2 regions of the Nonomuraea sp. C10 genome follow, and region 2 is predicted to be linked to the other one. Evidence: predicted binding sites of a transcription regulator. Region 2 holds the regulator's gene; the other holds the start of a gene.

Region 1 (6,025 bases), 4.4 Mb from region 2:
GCTCCAGAGCCTCCCGGATCACCCGGAACGACAGCCCCGGCGGGTAGCCCTTTCTCGCGAGCATGCCGGCCAGGCGGCGAGTGCGGACCTTGGAGTCCAGGGAGCGGGTGGAGGGCAGCTTCCGCTCCACGAGGCGGCGGGCGGTCTCCTCCTCCTGATCCGGATCGAGCCGCTCGACGGCGTCCTTCACCGTCTCCTGGTCGACCCCGCGATGCCGCAACTCGTTGGCCAGAGCCCGCTTGGCCAGGCCCCGGCCGTGATGCCGGGAGTCGACCCAGGCCTCGGCGAACGCCTCGTCGTTGATGAGCCCCAGCTCGGTGAACCGGTCGAGCACCGACTCCGCCACCTCGTCGGGCACCTCCCGCTTCCGCATCGCCTCGGCCAGTTGCGCCCGCGTCCTGGGCGCCATGGTGAGCAGCCGCAGGCAGATCGCCCGCGCCACCGCCTCAGGATCGGCGGGGGGCGCCGCTGCCGCACCCGAACCGGCATCCGGCCCATCAGCCGACCACCCACGCCCGGCCTTCCGCCCGGACCGCCTCCCCTTACGCCCCTTCTTCGCCTTCTCCCCAGAACCCGGCTCCACCCCCGGCGTCGCCCAGAACTCCGTGCCCGCAGCCGACGCCCCCGCAGGAGTTCCGGTCTCTGCGTCCGACACCCCGGCCGAAGTCCCGGTCCCTGCGTCCGACACCCCCGCAGAAGCCCAGGTCCCTCCGTCCGATGCCCCGCCCGGAGCCCCGGTTCCCCCATCCGCCGGCACCGCGCCGCCCGGCACCTCACCATCCCCTACCGACGCCGCACCACCATCCGGCACCTCACCGGAGGCATCCTCCAGCGGGCCCGCACCACCGCTCAACGCCTCACCCGATGCATCCCCCGACGGAATCGCACCACTGCCCAGCGGCTCAGCTGACGCCGTGCCACGGCCTGGCATCCCATCGGACGCGGTGTGGGAAGCCGCCGCGCCACCGTCCTGCTCATCGAGGGCAGCGTCGGGAGAAAGAGAGGACTCCCCACCTCCGTCAGGCCTCCCCTCCTCTGCGGTCTGCCCAGGCCGCCAGGCACTCACGACGGACGCGACGCTCCTCCCGGACATGACCTGCGGCGTTCCACGCGAATCCGCGTCGTCCGGGCCGCCCTCCTCACCGTGGAACGCAGGCCGAGGGTCTGCGGCTTCAGCGTCGGAGCCTGCGGAGGGAGGAAGCATGTCATCGGAGTTCACAACGGATTCCCGCTGACGACGGCGCTGCTCGCGCCACTCTTCAGGCGAAGGCCAACCACCGCTCCCACCACTCGTCGCCGGAGAAGACCTCTTCCTCGAAACCCCCTGATCAGTCAACCCATCGCCTCGCCGGAAAACCGAACCGGCCCGCTCCCCGCCCGAGCGCCCACCGCCGCCTCGTCTTTCAGCAGCAGCACCGCCACCGGCCCGTTCCCCAGACGAAGCACCATCAGCGCGCACCCGATCGAAAGCATCATCGGCCCTTACCGGGTTGTAAGGACCATCGACCCGCACCACATCGGAAGAGCCGTCGGACCGTTCATCACGGGAAGCACCATCGCCCCGAGCCTCGCTGAAAGGACCGTCAGACTCCCCGCGGGCAACACCATCGTCCCGAGCCTCACTGGAAGGACCGTCAGACTCTGCGCCCGAATCACCATCGGCCCGAGCCCCACTAGTAAGTCCGTCACCCGGCTCCGCTGCGGAAGATCCGCTGACGGCTCCCGATGTGAAGCCAGGCACGGAAAGATCCTCCCGGGAGACCGCCCGCCCTCCCCCCGGCTGAGCCTCCAGAGAGCCCCCCTCGGACATCGGATACTCCCGCCGTGCCTCCGAGGACGGCCCCTCGTCAACCCCCTCCGACGTGAAGGATCCATCCGCAGGTCGCCCCGCCGTATCCGGATCCCGCCGCGACTCCTCTAGGGACAGCCCCATGGGCGCCTGCTCGCGGACAGCTTCAGACCGCCCCACTCCGTGCCTCTCCACGGACAGCTCTTCACCAACCTGCCCCCGCACGAAGAAGTTTCCCCCAGGCCGCCCCGAAGCGTCCCGATCGTCCCGTCGCCCTTCCAGGGACGGATCGTCACCAACCTGTCGCCGTACGGAGGAGTTGCCCTCAGACTGCCCCGCAGCGGCCGGATCGTCCCGTGGCGCCTCCGGGGAAGCCTCCTCGGCGGCCCGCTCCCGCACGGAGAAGCCACCCGCCGCCCGATCCGCCCCTTCGCCAGCCCGCTTCCCGGATTCACCCTCAGCAGGGGTCGGATCGCCCCAGAAGGGGTGGCTTTGCTGGGGTTCGCCCGCCGGCCGTGTCCACCAGGCGTCTTCAGCCGGCGGCTGCTCCCCCGGGGCGCGGCCGCCGAAGAAAGGGTGGCGCCCGCCGGGTGGTGCGCCCTCGGATGAGGAGCGCCGTGGTTTGCGGCGGGATGAGGCCGGGGCGCCCCGGTCGTGGGGCGCCGGATCCGTGTCACTCATGCGCCGACCGATCAGACGTCACCAGGCTTCGGCGTGGACTTGGAGCCGCGGCCGGACGCGGCGGGCGCCTTGGCGGGCGCGGGAGGCGCGGGGGCCTCGGCGGGCTCGTCGAGGCGCGGGCCCACGCCCAGCTTGTCCTTGATCTTCTTCTCGATCTCGTTGGCCATGTCGGGGTGGTTGCGCAGGAAGTTGCGCGCGTTCTCCTTGCCCTGGCCGAGCTGGTCGCCCTCGTAGGTGTACCAGGCGCCGGACTTGCGGACGAAGCCGTGCTCGACGCCCATGTCGATGAGGCCGCCCTCGCGGGAGACGCCCACCCCGTAGAGGATGTCGAAGTCGGCCACCCGGAAGGGCGGGGCCATCTTGTTCTTGACCACCTTGACGCGGGTCCGGTTGCCGACCGCTTCGGTGCCGTCCTTGAGGGTCTCGATGCGGCGGATGTCGAGGCGGACCGAAGCGTAGAACTTGAGCGCCTTGCCACCGGTCGTGGTCTCGGGGCTGCCGAACATCACGCCGATCTTCTCGCGGAGCTGGTTGATGAAGATGGCGGTGGTGCCGGTGCTGCTGAGCGCGCCCGCGACCTTGCGCAGGGCCTGGGACATCAGGCGGGCCTGGAGGCCGACGTGGCTGTCGCCCATCTCGCCCTCGATCTCGGCCTTGGGCACCAGGGCGGCCACCGAGTCGATGACGATGATGTCGACGGCGCCGGACCTGATCAGCATGTCGGCGATCTCCAGCGCCTGCTCGCCGGTGTCGGGCTGGGAGACCAGCAGGGCGTCGGTGTCGACGCCGAGCTTCTTGGCGTATTCGGGGTCGAGGGCGTGCTCGGCGTCGATGAACGCCGCGATGCCGCCGGCCCGCTGCGCGTTGGCCACCGCGTGCAGCGCGATGGTGGTCTTGCCGGAGGACTCCGGACCGTAGATCTCGACGATCCTGCCGCGCGGCAGGCCGCCGATGCCGAGCGCGACGTCGAGGGAGATCGACCCGGTCGGGATCACCTCGATGGGGGCTCGGGCGTCATCGCCGAGGCGCATGACGGAACCCTTGCCGAACTGCCGCTCGATCTGGGCGAGGGCGGTCTCGAGGGCCTTCTCGCGGTCGTTGATAGCCATGGGAGCTCCCTCTTGAGGGTCGTGGTCGGAATCAGTCGAGTGAAAGCTACGGTCTGCCACCGACATTTTCCCGGAAGCGGTCGTGGAAGACGTGGCCCGGCGAGCCCATCGTAGCCGAACGGCTGTTCGATCACACGCACGTCCGCGAGGAAGTCCGCCCGCGCCCGGATGCGTTCCCGCAGCCTGGGGAGACTCCTGGGAAGAGGGCAGGAGGTGACCACGTGGCGAGCTCGTACACCAGCGAACGGCGCGCTCATCTGCAGGGCCTCGCCGAGGTGCTCCCTCGCCACGGGCTGGTGAGCCGGATGGTGGGCGAGGAGGAGCCGCTGTTGTGGGTGTGGCATCCGCACACGAGCAGGCAGACCCTGGTCTTCGCCACGCCGTCGGAGCGGGGCTGGCTGTTTCTCTGGGCGCCCGGCGGCACGGGCGGCGCCGACGACCTCGATCGCACGGCGCGCGCTCTGAGGGAGACGCTGGGCTCAGCGTAGCCGGGGGGAGACGTCCTCGACCTGGCAGACGGCCCGCCAGACGGTCTTGGCGCTCTCGCCGTCGGCCAGCGCCTGCACCACGGTGCGCCCGCCGAGCGGCGCGATCACGTAGTCACGCGCCCACGACTCGGCGTAGGTGTCGCCGAAGTGCAGGCGCATCCTTCTCCAGAACTCAGTCAGGCGCATCACTCAAGTATGGATCGGCCCCGGGAGTGGGTAGGACGCAACGGGAACGTGAACGACCTGCGTATCACCCGCCTTCGAACCACGGCATCGGCATGTGCCGGAGACCCGGAAGGGAGGAAGCGCGGATCCCCCCGCCGGCTGAGGCAGGCGGTCCCCCTCCGCGCGACTCTGATGGCGAAGACCGCGAAACCCTCACCCCCCAAGTCAGTCAAGGCCAAGGCCAACAGGGCGAAGCGCCGCCACTTACTGTCATTGCGGCGCGAGGCCGTACGGAAGGAGAAGGCGGAGAGGTCCGAGCGGCATGCCGGGATCCGGCAGGAGCCGCGGGCGGGCCGTCCGCGCACGCGCCGCGCGTCGCGGCGCTAGGTCACGGCGTCACAGCACGCGCGCGCCGTACATCTCACCGAGATGGTCGGCGAGCAGCTCCAGCCGGGCGCCGTCGGGGTCCTTGAAGTAGATGGAGGCGCCGCTCTCGATCTGGTGCGGCACGCCGGCCATCTCCAGCTTCCCGCGCAGCCGCTCCCAGGTGGCGGGGTCGACGGAGATCGCGATGTGGTGGAGGCCGCCGAGCACCTCCTGGTAAGGGCCGAGGTCGAGGCCGGGGAGGTCGAAGAAGGCCAGCAGGTTGCCGTTGCCGAGGTCGAAGAAGAAGTGGCTCGAGCCCTTGTAGTCGCGGTTCTCGAAGATCTCCGTCAGCGGGAACTCCAGCAGCTCCTGGTAGAACTTGACGGTGCGTTCCACGTCCGACGACAACAGGGCGATGTGGTGCAGGCCGCGCGCGCTGGACGAGGGCCGGCGCGCTAAGAGGTAGCGCCGCCTGATCTCCTCGCGGCGGGCCTCGACGGCCGCGTGGTCGATGGTCACGGTCGGTGTATGTCCGCCCGCGCGCCCGCTCAATCACGCGGCCCGGCCGCAATGCGTTTTCTGTCGGTGGCGCGAGGCAGTATGTGCTGGTGAGCTCGCTCGACCGCTTCAGCCAGGTGACCAGCAGCTGGTTCTCCGGGGCCTTCGCCGCCCCCACCGCCGCCCAGGATGGCGCGTGGGAGTCGATCGCCGGCGGTGACAACACGCTGGTCGTGGCGCCGACCGGGTCCGGCAAGACGCTGGCGGCCTTCCTGTGGTCGCTCGACCGGCTGGCGGCCGAGCCGCCCGCGAAGGGCACGCGGGTGGTGTACGTGTCGCCGCTGAAGGCGCTGGCCGTCGACGTCGAGCGAAACCTGCGCGCTCCGCTGGCGGGGCTGAAGCAGACGGCGCGGCGGCTGGGGCTGCCGGTGCCGGAGATCTCGGTGGCGATCCGCTCGGGCGACACGCCCGCCGAGGACCGCAGGAGGTTCGCCGCCAAGCCGTCCGACATCCTCATCACCACGCCGGAGTCGCTGTTCCTGCTGCTGACCAGCCAGGCGCGGGAGGCGCTGCGCGGCGTGGAGACGGTGATCGTCGACGAGGTGCACGCGGTGGCCGCGACCAAGCGGGGCGCCCACCTGGCGCTGACGCTGGAGCGGCTCGACGCGCTGCTTGAGCGGCCCGCCCAGCGGATCGGCCTGTCGGCGACGGTGCGGCCGGTGAGCGAGGTCGCGGCGTTCCTCGGCGGTCCGCGCGCGGCGACGGTGGTGCAGCCGCCGGCCGACAAGCGCATCGAGGTCCAGGTGGTCGTCCCGGTCGAGGACATGACCGAGGTGGAGGCGGGCCCGTCCCCCGCCGAGGCGGAGGAGTTCGCGCCCGACCCGGCCACCCGGTCGATCTGGCCGCATGTCGAGGACCGGCTGTTCGAC
Region 2 (6,025 bases):
CGAGGTCCTCGACCCGGTCGATCTCCAGCCGCTTGGTCGCCTTCGACGGGTGTCCCGGCTTGTCGAAGCTCGCCTCGAGCTTGCCGGACTTGGTCTCGTCGACGAAGCCGATCTCGTCGGCGAAGGTGCGCCGGTCGCCGGCGGACTGGATGCGCAGCGTCCAGCAGCCCTTGCGGTCGTCGCGGGCGTCCTTCTTGAAGCCGACGCGGGCGTAGATGCCGAAGCGCAGCAGCAGGCGCTGCATGCCGCGGATCAGCTCCTCGGAGATCATGTCGACCTCGACGACGGTGGAGCTCTCCCTCGCGGAGACGAAGCCCTCGGCCTGGAAGACGCTGCGGAGATAGGCGGCCACCACCGGCAGCGGAGCGGTGAAGAGGCCGGCGGGGACGGACATGTCGACGCCGCGCCGACGCAGGTCCCACTTGTCCACGAAGCCTTCCAGCGACTTGCCGTAGAGGCGGGTGCGCCGGCAGTCGAGCGAGGTGTCCTGCGTCTCCACCGTGCACTCCTTGCGGTGCACGTCGGGGAACGCGACGTCGAGGGCTCGGGTCACCCAGGCGAGCTCGGCGTCGTTGACGGTCATCGCCTCGATGGTGAGGGACTTGTTGGTCCCTTCGTACTGTCCGACGAAGCCGTCGGACTGCAGCCAGCCGGCGAGGGCCGCCTCCGCCACCTCGGTGAAGTCGATCTCGCCTTCGCCGAACGCTTCGCGCCGGTGCCACTCGAGCTGGTCTCCGGGATTGAGGGTGGCGGCCTCCACGAAGTGGCCGGTGCCGTCGCCGGTGGCCTTCCACACCAGGTGGTCGCCGGTGACGTCAAGCGTGTAGCCCGCCTTGGTGTGCAGGCGCAGCACGTTCTTCACGCCGTTGGCCTTGGTGGCGATGACGCGGGTGAGGCCGTGGGCGTCGTAGACCTTGGCGCCGATCGCGTTGTCCTGGACGAGCTTGCCGATCGGGACGAGCCCGTCGGGCGTGCTCACCAGCGCGTCGTACGGCTGGCAGGCGCTCACCTGCTGGGGCGACTGGGTGCCGACGTTGAACCAGACCGGGGAGTTGAAGGCGAAGATCTGGTGGACCAGGGCGTACTTCAGCTCGTGGTCGAAGATCTCGGCGTCCTCGTCACTGGCGAAGTAGCCGTGGTCCAGGCCGGTCCGCGTGTAGACGCCGACGACCCGGTCGACGAGCTGCTTCAGGCTGTGCTCGCGCTGGGGTGTGCCGACCGCGCCGCGGAAGTATTTGGTGGTCACGATGTTGGTCGCGTTGATCGACCAGAAGTCGGGGAACTCGACGCCCCGCTGCTCGAAGTTGACCGAGCCGTCGCGCCAGTTGGTCATGACGACGTCGCGGCGCTCCCACGCGATCTCGTCGTACGGGTGCACGCCGGGCGTGGTGAAGATCCGCTTCATCTTCAGACCCTTGCGGGGACGCTTGCCTCCGCGCGCCACTGATCCGCTGGACGTCTCCGTCATGACTCCCCCTTCTCCGCCTTCAACTGTTTGATCTCGGCCTCGAAGTCCGCCAGGCTCTCGAAACCGCGGTAAACCGATGCGAACCGCAGGTAGGCCACCTCGTCGAGCTCGCGCAGCGGCCCGAGGATCGCCAGCCCCACTTCGTTGGAGGCGATCTCGGCCGCGCCCTTGGCCCTGATGGCCTCCTCCACCCTCTGCCCCAGCTGCGCCAGTGAGTCCTCGCTGACCGGTCTGCCCTGGCAGGCTCGCCGCACGCCCGCGACGACCTTGTCACGCGAGAACGGCTCGGTGACTCCGCTGCGCTTGCTGACCATGAGGAGCACGGTCTCCTGGGTGGTGAATCGCCGCCCGCATTCGGGGCAGGTGCGCCTGCGCCTGATCGCCGCGCCGTCCTCTGTGGAGCGGCTGTCGATGACCCTGGTGTCGGGGTGGCGGCAGAACGGACAATGCACGCTTACGCCTCCTCGTTTCAGGGGTCACCACAGGCACGGCATCCGCCTCTGGGGACGCTCGCGCACGCACCGGAGCTTCTGTCTGGTGCGGTCGCCGAAACACAAGGTGTGGTGAACTACATCGGTGTAACTACTAGATGTTGTGGTCCAACCGTAGAAGCGCGCGACCATGAACGCAAGTTGGCCGGGCCCGCCCGGCCGAAGTCGCTGATCAGCCCCCGCGTCCCCGCCCCGCCTCGGCGTGTCGTCCGGGACGTGTCACTTTTGTTGGTACGTGTCACGTACGTGATGTTTGTTCACAGGAGGCTCGCGGGCATCGCACGGTCACCTATTGTCCCTGGTGTAAAGGGGTGCCGACGCCATCGGCGCCGTGGAGGCGGGTGCCCGTCCGTCTGGTCGGACTCGTCAGCCTGTCGAACCGCTTTGCCTCGTCCGCGACGGAGCCTAGGTCCTCGCCGGGGTGGACGCCGGCGCCGCTCAGGTTGTCGCCTTCACGCACCTGCGCCCACGACAGGCCGACGGCGCTTCTCGGGGCTGGCGCCTTCACGCACCTGTACCCACGGCGGGCCGACGGCGCTCCACAGGTCGTCACCTTCACGCACCTGCGCCCACGACAGGCCGACGGCGCCCGGCGAGCGCTCGACCCCTGCGTGGCCGGCCGTCCTGGTGCCGAGCCAGAACCCGCCCAGCGACAGCAGCGCCATGACCAGCACCAGCGCCGCGCGGCCCCGCCGCGTCAACCGCACCGGCGCGGTCTCGGCCGCGCCACCCCGCAGCCTCTTCCCTGCCCGCGCACGCCGCCCACGGTCCGCCCCCGCGGAGCGGCCCACCCTGTCGGCCTGCGTGGTGCCGCCGGTCCTGCCGACCTGCGTGGCGCGGCCGGTCCTGTCAACCTGTGCGGCGCGACCGGCCCTATCGATCTGCGTAACGCGACCGGCCCTGTCGATCTGTGCGGCGCGACCGGCCCTGTCGATCCGCGCGAACCTCGGGAACCAGCCCATCCTTGGCCGGCCGAGCTGCGCTGGAGTCCCGGGCACGACGACGCGGCGACGCGACCGCACCGCGTCCCCTTCAATCGCGCCGTCCCCCTTACGCGTCCGGCGCCTCGGCGCCTGGTCCACCGGGATCCGCTCCCCTTGCACTACGCGCGCAATCCCCTTGGGCACCATCGACGCCCCGTCCCGCCTGAGCCCCCGCACCCGGGCCGGGGAAACCGGCGACCGCTCAGCGCGACCGCCGCCGGGCCCGTCTTCGCCGGTGAGGCCGGAACGCCGCAAAGGGCCGTCGTCCGTCAGGCGCCTTTCCGGCGCACCCTGCCTCCGGCGCCGCTCCACGACCCGCCGCTCGCCCCCCGCCTGGCGCCCACCGTTGACAACCTGACCGACTCCCGGCGCGCGCCCTCCCGTACGGACAGGCCCACCGTTGACGACCTGGCCGGCTCCGGGCACGCGCTCACCCGCCGCCCGGCGCCTGCCATTGACGGCCTGGCCAACTCCCGGCCCACGCTCTCCCCCTCGAACGGACCCGCCGTTCACGACCTGACCGGGTCCAGGCGCACACTCTTCCGTACGGACGGACCCGCCATTGACGACGCCTCCCGGCGCACGCTCGCCCGCCGCCTGGCGCCCGCCGTTGACGATCTGACCGGCTCCGGGCGCTCGTTCTCCCTCTCGGACGGACCCGCCGTTGACGGCCTGGCCGGCTCCGGGGGCGCGCTCTCCCCCTCGGACGGGTCCACCGTCGCTTCGCCCCCACCTGCCAGGGCCGGCGTCCGAGTCGGGGCGGGCTGGGGGGACGAGGTACAGGTGGGGGCGCTTGCCGTCGGCGGCCCATCGCGATCGAGGGCCCGCTCCGCCGTCGTTATTCCGCCTGGGCGCTTCGGGGCGAGGGTGGCGTCCCTGAGGGCTCCCCTCCTGGGTGGCGTCGACGATGAGGGTGAGGCGCTTGCCGTGGTCGCCGGTCGGATCCGCCATCAGAGCATCCCGTGGATGCGCGCTGCGCGGTGGCTCCGTCTGGTCGTTCGCATGATGGACCTCCCGCCGTCGTGGCCCCCGGAAACGGCCGTAGAAAGATCGGCAAATCGAACACGGTGTCGATCGAACTCCCGTACGATGTTCTACACCACACTGCCGACATTTTCGAGGAAGACTCGAACAACTGTTTGAAGATGATCTTCAACAGAGATACGGTCGCTGTGTGCGACATCAGGACCACGGACCGGGAGCCTCGCCCGCGGGGCGGGTTGCCGGGCGAGGAGGAGAGGCATGAGCGAGCGGGATGACGCCAATGGGGTCAGTGACCTCGCGGTGCGAAGGCGTGACTCACTGGGGCTGACCCCCAGGCAACGCAAGATCCTCGAGGTGATCCGCGACTCGGTGCAGCAGCGCGGCTATCCGCCGTCCATGCGCGAGATCGGCGAGGCCGTCCAGTTGACCAGCACGTCCAGCGTGTCGCACCAGTTGACGGCTTTGCAGCGCAAGGGCTATCTGCGGCGAGACCCCCACCGCCCGCGCGCGCTGGAGGTGCGGCTGCCGGGTGAGCCGGTGCTGTGGGTCGACCCCGACACCGCCACCGACGACGCCCCCGTCAACAGGCCCACCGCCGCCTACGTCCCGCTGGTCGGCCGCATCGCCGCCGGTGGCCCGATTCTGGCCGAGGAGAGCGTCGAGGACGTCTTCGCGCTTCCCAAGCAGCTGGTCGGCGAGGGCACGCTCTTCCTCCTGCAGGTCACCGGTGACTCGATGATCGACGCCGCGATCGCCGACGGCGACTGGGTCGTGGTCCGGCAGCAGCCGGTCGCCGAGAGCGGCGACATCGTGGCCGCGATGATCGAGGGCGAGGCGACGGTCAAGACCTTCAAGCGCAAGGACGGCCACGTCTGGCTGGTGCCGCACAACGACAACTACGAGCCCATCCCCGGCGACGAGGCCAGCGTCCTGGGCAAGGTCGTGGCGGTCCTGCGCCGCCTCTGACCCCTCGCCGTGTGAGACGCGGTGCGGCCGTCCCGCACCGCGCTCCTCACCGGCTCTCGCCCACCAGCCCGCCGATGGCCGCCGTCCTCCTCTCCACGCGCGTCCTGTCCGGCGGGCGCCTCTCCGGCTGCCCGGGTTCCATGGTTCCGTCGCACACGGCGCGTCTCCGGGCAAGTGCACCTACCTCCACCCTTGTCCGGTAACCAGCCGCATTCCGGCGGTTGATCGCAGTCCATAATCTCGGCGGCATGGAGAAGATCGAGACGAGGCCGAGTGCCGGGCGGCGGCTGGCCGGGGCCGGCCTGTGGGTGCTCCAGGTGGTCATGGCGGGCATGCTGCTGATGGCGGCGATGGGCAAGTTCACCGGGGCTGAGCCGTCGGTGTCCACGTTCGAGGCGATCGGATGGGGCGACTGGTTCCGCTACCTGGTCGCGGTGCTGGAGGTCGCGATGGCGGTGTGCCTGCTGGCGCCCCCGGTGGCCGGAGCGGCCGCGCTGGCGGGCGCCGGGCTGATGGCCGGTGCGGTGCTGACCGAGGCGTTCGTGAGCGGCGGGCCTGTGGCGCTGCCGCTGGTCCTGCTCGTGGTGAGCGGGCTGATCGCGTGGGGGCGGCGTGATCGTACGGACCGGCTGTGGCGGTCGCTGGCCGGCGGCTGATCCGTACGAAGGCCGACATTCCTAGAATGTCTGGGTGAGCGACACATTCGTGGGCGAAGCGTTCAAAGCACGCAACGACGGGCTCAAGTGGGCGAAGGCCGACCCGGGGGTCATCCCCGCGTGGGTGGCCGACATGGACCTGCCGTCCGCTCCCGAGGTGGTCGAGGCGCTGCGCCGCCGGGCGGAAGGCGACCTCGGCTATCCCTCGTGGCTCGACAGCCCCCAGAGCGGGCCGCTCGCCGAGGCGTTCGCGGAGCGGATGGCCGCCCGATACGGGTGGGAGCCCGATCCGGGCCTGGTCCGCTCCTACTCCGACATCAACCAGGCCCTGCAGGTGCTGCTGCACGTGTGGACGGCCCCGGGAGACGGGGTGGCGCTGCACACCCCGGCCTATCACCCGTTCCTCGGCACGCTGGAGACCATGGACCGGCCGCTGCGCCCCATCCGGCTCGTGCCGGACGGCGACTCGTGGCGCGC

The links. The regulator LexA, encoded in region 2, represses DNA repair genes until DNA is damaged. The targets are predictions, from matches to a motif close to TCGAACANNTGTTCGA.
Region 1: the regulator LexA is predicted to act here: its motif matches at 3,694-3,709, upstream of recA (recombinase RecA).

The regions. Positions count from the first base shown of each region.
Region 1 covers NZ_VPFF01000001.1:5,905,221-5,911,245, forward strand. Annotated here, with positions in the region: gene recX (recombination regulator RecX) at 1-1,204, opposite strand, end outside; gene FR742_RS44755 (hypothetical protein) at 1,333-1,476, opposite strand; gene recA (recombinase RecA) at 2,482-3,579, opposite strand; gene FR742_RS27060 (hypothetical protein) at 3,801-4,067, shown strand; gene FR742_RS27065 (DUF3046 domain-containing protein) at 4,059-4,253, opposite strand; gene FR742_RS27070 (VOC family protein) at 4,629-5,117, opposite strand; gene FR742_RS27075 (ATP-dependent helicase) at 5,207-6,025, shown strand, end outside.
Region 2 covers NZ_VPFF01000001.1:1,483,517-1,489,541, reverse strand. Annotated here, with positions in the region: gene FR742_RS06760 (vitamin B12-dependent ribonucleotide reductase) at 1-1,468, opposite strand, end outside; gene nrdR (transcriptional regulator NrdR) at 1,465-1,920, opposite strand; gene FR742_RS06750 (hypothetical protein) at 2,412-2,981, opposite strand; gene lexA (transcriptional repressor LexA) at 4,185-4,892, shown strand; gene FR742_RS06740 (DoxX family protein) at 5,141-5,548, shown strand; gene FR742_RS06735 (MalY/PatB family protein) at 5,583-6,025, shown strand, end outside.